Regions from separate parts of the Novosphingobium sp. BL-S-34 genome, predicted to be linked through region 1. Evidence: riboswitches for the same ligand, from Rfam matches in the RefSeq annotation. Region 1 holds a riboswitch; the other holds the start of a gene.
The links. Region 1 has a riboswitch for cobalamin ahead of AC1VV3_RS16825 (TonB-dependent siderophore receptor). Riboswitches for the same ligand answer to the same signal wherever they lie in the genome.
Positions count from the first base shown of each region.

Region 2: linked by a shared signal. The riboswitch ahead of AC1VV3_RS19930 (cobalamin biosynthesis protein CobG) and the one ahead of AC1VV3_RS16825 (TonB-dependent siderophore receptor) in region 1 are both predicted to bind cobalamin.

Region 1 is NZ_CM166473.1:627,234-631,980, reverse strand. Features, by position in the region: gene AC1VV3_RS16835 (MFS transporter) at 1-455, opposite strand, end outside; gene AC1VV3_RS16830 (alpha/beta hydrolase) at 616-999, opposite strand; cobalamin riboswitch at 1,413-1,657, shown strand; gene AC1VV3_RS16825 (TonB-dependent siderophore receptor) at 1,901-3,934, shown strand; gene AC1VV3_RS16820 (DUF4198 domain-containing protein) at 3,985-4,719, shown strand.
Region 2 is NZ_CM166473.1:1,386,268-1,391,014, reverse strand. Features, by position in the region: gene AC1VV3_RS19940 (glycerophosphodiester phosphodiesterase) at 91-1,263, opposite strand; gene AC1VV3_RS19935 (DUF899 family protein) at 1,550-2,269, shown strand; cobalamin riboswitch at 2,392-2,619, shown strand; gene AC1VV3_RS19930 (cobalamin biosynthesis protein CobG) at 2,796-3,929, shown strand; gene AC1VV3_RS19925 (precorrin-8X methylmutase) at 3,930-4,559, shown strand; gene cobI (precorrin-2 C(20)-methyltransferase) at 4,556-4,747, shown strand, end outside.

The sequences.
Region 1 (4,747 bases):
GCGCCGCGCCAGCCCACGACAGAGCCGAGCAAACTGCCCATCGGCGCCGCCACGGCCGTCGCCAATGCACTGCCGCCCTGAAGCGTCGCGATGGCCCGTGGAAAAAACGCTCCATTCGAGATGCGCATGAGCACTGCCGTCGACATAGACCAGCAACCGCCGATTGCGATTCCGAGAACGGCCCGCCCAGCCAGCAGCACCGGATAGCTCGGGGCGAAGGCGACGATGGCGCCGGATACGATCATAAGCCCCGTCAACCACAGGATCACAAGTTTGCGATCGAGCTTGTGCGTGAGCGACGATATCGAAAGGCTGGTCAGAACAGCGAACAGACCGGACGCGGCAATGGCCTGTCCGGCCTGCCCTTCGCTGATGATCATGTCGCGCGCCATCGGAGTAAGGAGGCTCACCGGAAGAAACTCCGACGACACCAGCACGAAAGCACACAGTGTCATTGCCAGAACTGCACTCCATGGTGCAGCGCCGGGCCCCGCGTCATCCGCGGTCGTGGTTATCGAAACATGCATGCTTTTACCTTGAATGCGCGGATCTGCTGCTGCGTGCCATGTCGATGCTCGGCAGCACGGCAGAGGCACCGCTCGCTGGGGCGCCTGATCAATTGGTGACGAAGCCCTGCTCCGCCATCCTGGTGGCATAGAAGTTCGCGCTCTGCTCCTTCACCGCGCCCATTGGATGGCCGACGACAAGCGTGCCGTGGCGGCGGCCTCGGTCCAGATCGTCGGCCATGAAGAGATTGCCTACGACGGTCATGCCGTATTGGTTTCTGAAAGTGACTTTCTCGATCGTGACGCGGTCACTCACGTAGAGATTGTCTGCGCCGTTGGAGATGTCTTGTGCCTCCGCGAATGGGATGGTGAAGGGAAGGAAGCCAAGTGCAGCTGCGCCGGCAGAGAGTTGCAGAATGGAACGCCGGGTGGTTCCTGAAGACGCCCAGGCCTGGTGCCAGGCCTGATGTCCGAACGGCTCATGTCTGGGCATGGGATGTCTCCATTGGGAAGCGAGGCCCTTCGACCGCGAGCTTTGTCTTTGAGAAGGCTATTGGCTTCAGGCGCCATGCGTCTGGCAGGCAGCGCGCCAATTTGCGCATCGAGGCGGCGTAAGGCCGGTGGGCATGGCAACGAAAACGTCATGGCCACCATCTAGGCGCGGGCGCCATCATGCATTAGCCTGAAAGATGAACATGCAGCACTGAGTGAAATTCAATAATGCAACGCGAGACCATGGCTGAAGCGCTGCGCTATCGCGAGCAGTGAGTTGGAAACCCGTCGTTCGCCCAGACGATCATTCCCGAAAGCATCACTGCCGGCAGATACCGATATTCCAGGCAGCGTTTATGCTATTGCGAATTGAGATCATCACAGATATCGCCGACCGGGCCTGAGAGCTTCAGCTCCCGGGCTGATCGCGTCGGTGCCTTGAAAAAGGCTTAAAAGGGAACACGGTGAGAGGGCTCCGCGCCTTTGAATCCGAGGCTGTCCCTGCAACTGTGAGCGGCGAGCGCGATGCACATGTGCGGACGGGAAATGCCCGAGCCGCCAGCCACTGGGCCGGACGCTAAATCCTGCGAGGCCTGGGAAGGCCGTGCATCAAGCTGTGACCCGCAAGCCAGGAGACCTGCCGTCGCACCGGTCGCTCTTGCCTGACCCAGGGGATGGTCTTGGCACGGTCAGTTTTCTCCGTCTGAGCGACGAGAATGCGGCGGAGGCCGCATCGGTGTCGTGCGTCAGCCGCCTTTGGGGTGTCCGGCCACCGCGCGTGCCGACCGTTCGCGCGGACGCCTCCTGCCCGGTGTTGCTCGACGCCTCGGGGGATTGCATTGAGACAGAGTACCAAGACCGCGCTGCTTTCAGGAAGCCTCGCACTATCGGCGGTTCCGGCGATGGCGAGTGCTGCCGAGACCGAGCCCGCCGACAATACGATCGTCGTCACGGGCAAGACCGGCGCCTACAACGTCACCCGCTCCAGCAGCGCTACGCGCACGGACACGCCCTTACTCGAAGTGCCGCAGTCCGTGACCGTGCTGACGCGGCAGGTGGTCGACGATCTGCAAGCGAACCGTGTCGAGGACGTGCTAGCCTATGCCGGCGGCATCACGCGCGGCAACAACTTCGGGGGCACTGGTCTCACCGACTACAACTTGCGTGGCTTCACAACCTCGGAATACTTCCGCAACGGTTTTCCGATGAACCGCGGCTATCCGCCGGCACCGGACTCCATCGCCGTCGAGCGCGTGGAGGTGCTGCGTGGCCCCGCCGCCCTGCTGTATGGTCGCGGAGATCCGGGCGGCACGTTCAACATCGTTTCGCGCGTACCTGCCGACAGGATGGCCCAGACCGTCAGCGGCCGGATCGACAGCTTCGGCGGTTGGCGCGGAACGGTCGATGCCACCGGTCCCATCGATAGGGCAAAGACCGTGCGCTACCGCCTCGGCGCGGCCGTGGAAGGTGGCGACAGCTTCCGCGATCATGTCCAGTCCGACCGCATCGTGGTCGCGCCGGTCTTCGCCTGGGATGCCTCGCCGGGCCTGACCTTCATTCTCAGCAGCGAGTTCGTGCAGGTGAAGACCCCGCTGGACCGCGGCAATCCCGCTTTCAGCAACCAGCTCGACATCGCCATTCCCGCTTCGCGGTTCTTCGGCGAGCCGTCCGTCGGCCGGTGGCGCGTGCGCAATGGCCTTGGCAGCCTCGTCGCGGAATACAAGCTGGCGCCCGACTGGAAGCTGCGGGCGGGCGCCCAGTATTACAATGGCGAGTTGGGCGGCCCCGGCATCCAGGCCTCCAGTCTGCGCGCAGATGGCCGCACCTTGGTGCGCACTTATAGCGAGCGTACCTTACGGTGGCGCGATCTGGATGCACAGGTGAACCTGACAGGCCAGTTCGCCACCGGCAGCGTCGAGCACGAAGTGCTGCTGGGCGCCGAGTTCGAGGCCTTCCACTATACCGAGGTCATCCGCAATTCGAGCCCGACGCTGTCGCCCTTCACGCTGGACATCTTGGCGCCGGTCTATGGCTCCGCAATCCCGCCGCTGAACGGTACCTTCACCAGCATCCGCACCCAGACGCGCACATTCGCGGGCTACGCCCAGGACCAGGTGTCATTGCTACCCTGGCTGAAGCTGCTGGTCGGCGGACGACTGGAGCGATACGAGAGCGACAACCTGAACTTGCGCAACGGGGTCACTTCTGCGTTCGAGCAGACGGTATTTACGCCGCGCCTTGGGACGGTCTTCGTGCTGGCCCCGCAAGTTTCGGTCTACGGCAGCTATGCCCGCTCCAACAAGCCGAACACCGCAGCAGACGTGAACGGCAATGTCATCGCGCCGGAACGCGGCACCAGCTACGAGGCCGGTGTGAAGCTGGAACTGCTGGACGGCAGGCTGAGCGCAACGGCGGCGCTGTTCCACACCACCAAGCAGAACGTCGCGACCACTGACCCGGACAATCTGGATTACAGTATCGCCGCCGGCGAAGTGCGCAGCCGGGGCATCGACTTCTCGATCACGGGCAACCTGACCAGAGCATGGCGGATCGTGGGCGGCTATGTCTTCGCCGATGCCGAAGTGACCAGGGACAATCGCCTGCGGCTGGGTCAGCGCCTGCCCAACACGCCGCGCCATTCGGCCAGCCTGCTCAATGTCTACGAAGTGCAGGAAGGCGCCCTCAAGGGGCTCGGCGCGGGTGCTGGCGTCACTTACGTCGGTGGGCGCATCGCCGGCACTGCGGCGACCGCGCCTTACATCCGCTCTTACGCAACGGTGAACCTGCTGGCCTACTATCCGCTGGCGGAGAACGTGAAGCTGCAGGTCAACGTCAACAACCTGTTCGACAAGGAATACGCCGAGCGCGGCTTCGGCAGCAATCTTTATCCCGGCGCGCCGCTCAGCGCGATCGCCAGCATCACGGTCGGCCTGTGATGGCCGGCAAGACCCGTCTCGTCCGCCGAACTCGAGCAAGGATGTGCATGATGAAGACTGCCATGAAAGCCGCGATCCTCACCGCTCTGCTGCTCGCACCCGCACTGCCCGCCCAGGCGCACGGCATCTACATTACCGAACGCTCGAAGCAGATCGTGCTGATCTATGGCGAAGGCGCCGACGATCTCGACATGGTGAAGCGGGAGCCGTTGATCGATACGGTTGCCGCCTACGATGCCGAGGTCAAGCCGATCAAGGCGCAGCACCGGATCTCGGGGCTCGCGATGCTCGTCGAAACCGAAACCAGGCCCAGGTTCGTGACTGCGATCCTGCAGAACGGCGTATGGTCGCGGATGAAGGGCGGCGAGTACGAGAAGAAGGGCCTGGACGAGATGCCCGGCGCCGACATCTCCACCAAGAACATCAAGTATGCCGTCCGGATTCAGGGCCCGTTCGCCGGCACCGTCCCTGCGCTTCCCGGCCAGACCCTGCAGATCGTCCCCGCCGGCGCGATCCCGGCGATGCTGGGCCAGAAGCTGACGTACAAGGTGCTGTATAAAGGCCGGCCGGTGGCGGGCGCGCGCCTCATCAACGACTTCGTCAACGATCCGGACGCCAAGGAAACCGTCACCGGCTCCGACGGCACCGTCACCTTTGCCGTTCGCAATCAGGGGCTCAACGTCATCCATGCCGTCTACGACGGCCCCAGCGACAATCCCGCCAGGTATCGTAATATCGAGCACACCGCGACGCTCAGCTTCACGCTGGAACACAAGCCGGAGTAACCCGACCGTCGCGCCGCGGGGCCATGCT
Region 2 (4,747 bases), 760 kb from region 1:
AGGCTCCCGGCAATGCGGGATCCTACCATGCAGCGAAGCGACAGGCGATCCGGGTTCGTGTGGGCGGGCGGGTTGCCGAAGAGTGCTGTGTCAGGCCGTGCCGTCCACGGCCGCACGTCCGAGGCCCGGATCGTCGGTGAAGAAGGAATCGACACCCGCCGCGATGAAGCGGCGCATGAATTCGATGCAGGCCTTGTCCTGACGCGCCGAATCGCCGCCCGGGCCGCGGAAGTCCGTGGGCAGGAAGCTGTTTTCCGGCCGCACCGTCCAGGTCGAGACGAGCAGGCCGGCCGCATGGGCATCGCGCACCAGCGTGCTCGGCTTGCCCAGCGGGCCGGACTTGCCCGTGGCATCGCCGAAGGGGATGATCCCCTGGAGCACGGGGGCGATCCAGTCGGCATAAGTCCTGACTTCGGCCAGACCGGCGGGCGTGAGCATCTGCTTGAACGTGAGGCTGCCCCCGGAGGCGGCGACATCGGCGGGGTGCATGTCCAGAGGCACGGTCAGTTGCAGGAGTTGCAGGCTGCGATAGGTTGCGATGCGCGGGCGCAGCCACTTGAGATTGGCCACCTCGAAGCTCTGGACGATCACCGGGGCGGTCGAGAGATAATGGCTAGCGGCCACGCGGTCGAGGAAGCGCTGTTCTTGCGGCAGGCCGATCCCGGCGAAATAGGTGGAGTGCTTGATCTCGGGAATGAGGCCGATCTTGCGGCCGCGTGCGGCGGATTCCGCGGCCACGAAGTCCGCGATTTCCTCAAGCGTGAGCAGTTGGAACTGGCCGTCGTAGCTCTTGCTTTCGGGGCGCATGGCGCCGAGCCGTTCGACTGCGCGCAGGGTCTTGATCTCTGCGAGGGTGAAATCCTCGGTGAACCAGCCGGTGACCTTTTCCCCGTCGATCACCTTGGTCGTGCGGCGCTGGGCGAATTCGGGATGCTCCGCGACATTGGTAGTTTCGGCGATGTTGTTCTCATGCCGGGCGATCAGGGCACCGTCCTTGGTCGAGACGAGATCCGGCTCCACGAAGTCCGCGCCCTGGTCGATGGCCTTGGCGTAGGACGCCAGGGTGTGCTCTGGCCGCAGCGCCGAGCAGCCGCGGTGGCCGATCACCAGCGGCTTCTTGCGCGCGCCTCCAGTATGCGCGACCGAATTCTGCGGCGCCGCCAGTGCGGGGCCCTGGCCGAGAAGCGTGGCGGCGCCTGCCCCAGCGCCGGCAAGGAGCATGCCGCGGCGGGACAGGGTGGTTTCGGCCGGGTGGTGGTTCATCGCGGTAATCTCCGGGCTTAAGGCAGGGATCGCGGGCAGCGTACCCCGTGCAGAAGCGCGGCGCTGCGGCCATGATCCCGCCTCCTGGCGGGGCGGCAGGGTGTGTCCCTTGCGCGACTAGCCCCGGATCATGACAGCACGGGGTCGGAATATCGCCTTGCGTCAGGGGCTTGCCGCGTTGCCGGAAGGGGGCGGCGATTTGCCGCTCCTTTGCGTGAACTCATGCCTTCGTTCGGGCGTTCAGGCTGCGAGCGTCAGGGGAGCAACCGGAGGGAGGAGCCCGATCATGGAACATCTCAGTTTTCCCAACGAAAGCGCCGAATACCGCCGCGCGCGCAACGAACTGCTCGATGCCGAAATGGACCTGCGCCGCCAGACGGAAACGGTTGCGGCGATGCGCCGGGCGCTGCCCCCCGGCGGGACGATCAAGGAGGACTACGTCTTCGAACGCGTCGGGGATCATCAGCGCCCGGAGCAGGTGCGGCTGTCGGAATTGTTCGCGGGGAAGCCCAGCCTGATCCTCTACAGCTACATGTTCGGTCCCGAGCGCGACGAGCCTTGCACCGGTTGCACGCATCTGCTCGACGGGCTGGACGGGGCCGCACGGCATGTCCCGCAGGCTGCGGCGTTCTACGTCGTCGCCCGTTCGCCTTTGGCCCGTCTGGTGGCCTGGGCGCGTGAGCGCCGCTGGCCGCATCTCCGGTTCCTCTCGGCCGAAGGCAGCAGCTACACACGGGACTATTTCGGCAACACGGCCGGCGTAACCCCCGCCATGCGCCAGGAGCGCGGGTACGAGGACGGAAAGGACTGGGACGAGCCGATGATCAATGTCTTCCGTAAGGACGGCGGCGAGGTTCGGCATTTTTGGGGCGGCGAACTGCTCTACGCCCCGGAGGAGCCGGACCAGCACCATCGCTCGCTGGATGCTTTGGACCCGGTCTGGGGCTTGCTGGACCTGCTGCCCGAGGGGCGCGGAGATTTCTTCCCGAAGCTGAGCTACCGCTGACCGGGGGTCTCTAACCACGTTCCCGGCGCGCGTCCCTGTTTGGACGTGGCTCCATGAGACTTGCGGATCGGCATTTCCTGCGTTAGCGCCCCGGTGCCCGCCCGATCCGTCAGGATCGGCGGGCAAGATCGCGCCGGTGCCTCGAACGAGGCTTAATAGGGAACGCGGTGAGAGGGTTCGTCCCTCGAATCCGCGGCTGTCCCTGCAACTGTGAGCGGTGAGCAAGATGCCGTGGCTTCCCCCGGGGAGCCGGCCACTGGATCGCGGGCGCCCGGCGCCACGGACCGGGAAGGCCGAGCATCGCGCTTTGACCCGCAAGCCAGGAGACCTGCCGGCGCATCGGTCGCTCTTGCCCTGGCCCAGGGATAGGCCAAGGCTCGGTACTCCGCGTGAGCGACGAAGCCGTGCGGCTGGGGCTGCATCGGCGCGCAGGACGGGCGTTCATCGCGCCCGCCCGTCGTTGCGTGCGGACCGACGCCCGTCGGCAAGCCCCGGTCATCGTCGCTGCGCGCGAGAGGATGATGCCGTGGGGCAGGATGAAACGCGCGTCCCGATGACAGGCTTCGCCTTGCGCGGATGGTGCCCGGATGCCTGGCGTCCGATGATGGCCGGAGACGGGCTGATCGTGCGCGTGAAGCCCCGGCTGGCGCGCCTGACCGCGGCCGAGATCGCGGTGCTTGCTGATCTGGCGCGCCGTTTCGGCAGCGGTGCGATAGACATCACCAATCGCGCCAATCTCCAGATCCGCGGTGTCCGCGAGCAGGGCTGGCAGGATCTGCTGCGCGCCCTGGTCGACCGGGGCCTGGTCGATTCCGACGCTGCTCTGGAGGGGCGGCGCAACCTCCTTGTCGCACCCGGCTGGGATCGCGGGGACGATACCGCGCGGATCGCGGAAGAACTCCTGGGCCGTCTGGGCGAGTTGCCCGAATTGCCCGGAAAGATGGGCATCGCGGTCGATGCCGGCCCCGTCGCCACGCTGCTGGACAGCCCTGCGGATTTCCGCATCGAGCGCGCGGAAGCCGGCGGCCTGCTGCTCCGCCTCGACGGGCGCGAGAGCGGGGTTTCCATCCTGCCGGAAGAGGCCACAGACCGCCTGATCGCGCTCGCGCACTGGTTCGTGGAGACAGGCGGCGCCGCTGCCCGCCGGGCCTGGCGCCACACGGCCGCTCTTCCACAATGGGCGCGGGGGGATGGCCGTCCCGCCGTCGGAGCCGCTGCGCCGCATGGCTACGGGGTGCCGTTCGGGCGGATCGAGGGGGAGGCAATGGTGCGGCTGATGGCAGCGACCGGCGCTGCGGCGCTTCGCGTTACGTCTTGGCGGCAGCTTCTGGCCGAATCCGAGGTGCGAGAGCCGGTGGACGGCTTCATTCGCGATCCCGGCGACCCGCTGCTGCGCGCCGATGCCTGTCCGGGCGCGCCGACATGCCCGCAGGCGACGGTCGAAACGCGCGAACTGGCGCGCCGGTTGGCGCCGCATGTGTCCGGGCGCCTGCACGTTTCCGGCTGCGCGAAAGGCTGCGCGCGCGCACGACCGAGCGACGTGGTCCTGACCGGGCGCGACGGCGTCTTCGACCTCGCCCTCCGTGGCCGCGCGGGCGACCCGCCGACGCTGGGCGGCCTTTCTCCCGACCATGTCCTTGCTCATTTCGGAGCCTCATGAATGGCGCATATCTACGAAAAGGATGGCGCGGCCATCTATCGCCAGTCGTTTGCGACGATCCGCGCCGAGGCGGACCTCGCCGCCTTTCCCGCTGACGAGGAGCGCATCGCGGTCCGCATGATCCACGCCTCGGGGCTGGTGGAGCTGGCGCGGCACATCCGCTTCTCGCCCGGATTCGCCCGCGCGGCGATGGCGGCGCTGGAGGCGGGTGCGCCGATCCTGTGCGATGCGCGCATGGTGGGCGAAGGGATCACTCGCGCCCGGCTTCCCGCGGACAATGCGGTGATCTGCACGCTCCAGGATCCGCAAGTCCCGCAAATGGCGCAGGCGATGGCCAATACCCGCTCGGCGGCGGCGCTCGAACTCTGGCCGCCGCACCTTGGCGGGGCCGTGGTGGCCATCGGCAATGCGCCCACCGCGCTGTTCCACTTGCTCGACATGCTGGAGGACCCCGATTGCCCGCGCCCGGCAGCGATCATTGGCTGTCCCGTCGGCTTCGTGGGGGCGGCCGAGTCCAAGGCCGCCCTCTGGGATGCCTGCCCGGTGCCCTGCTGCATCGTCGAAGGAAGGCTGGGCGGCAGCGCGATCACCGTGGCCGCGGTCAACGCCATCGCGAGCAGCGCGGAATGAGCGTGGGAACCGTACACGGCGTCGGACTGGGCCCCGGCGCGCAGGACCTGCTGAGCGTTCGCGCCGACCGATTGGTGCGCGGAGCCAGGCATGTCGCCTATTTCCGCAAGGCCGGCCGGCCCGGTCAGGCGCGGCGGATCGTCGAGGGCATGCTCCGCGCCGATGTCGTCGAGCATGCGATGGAATAT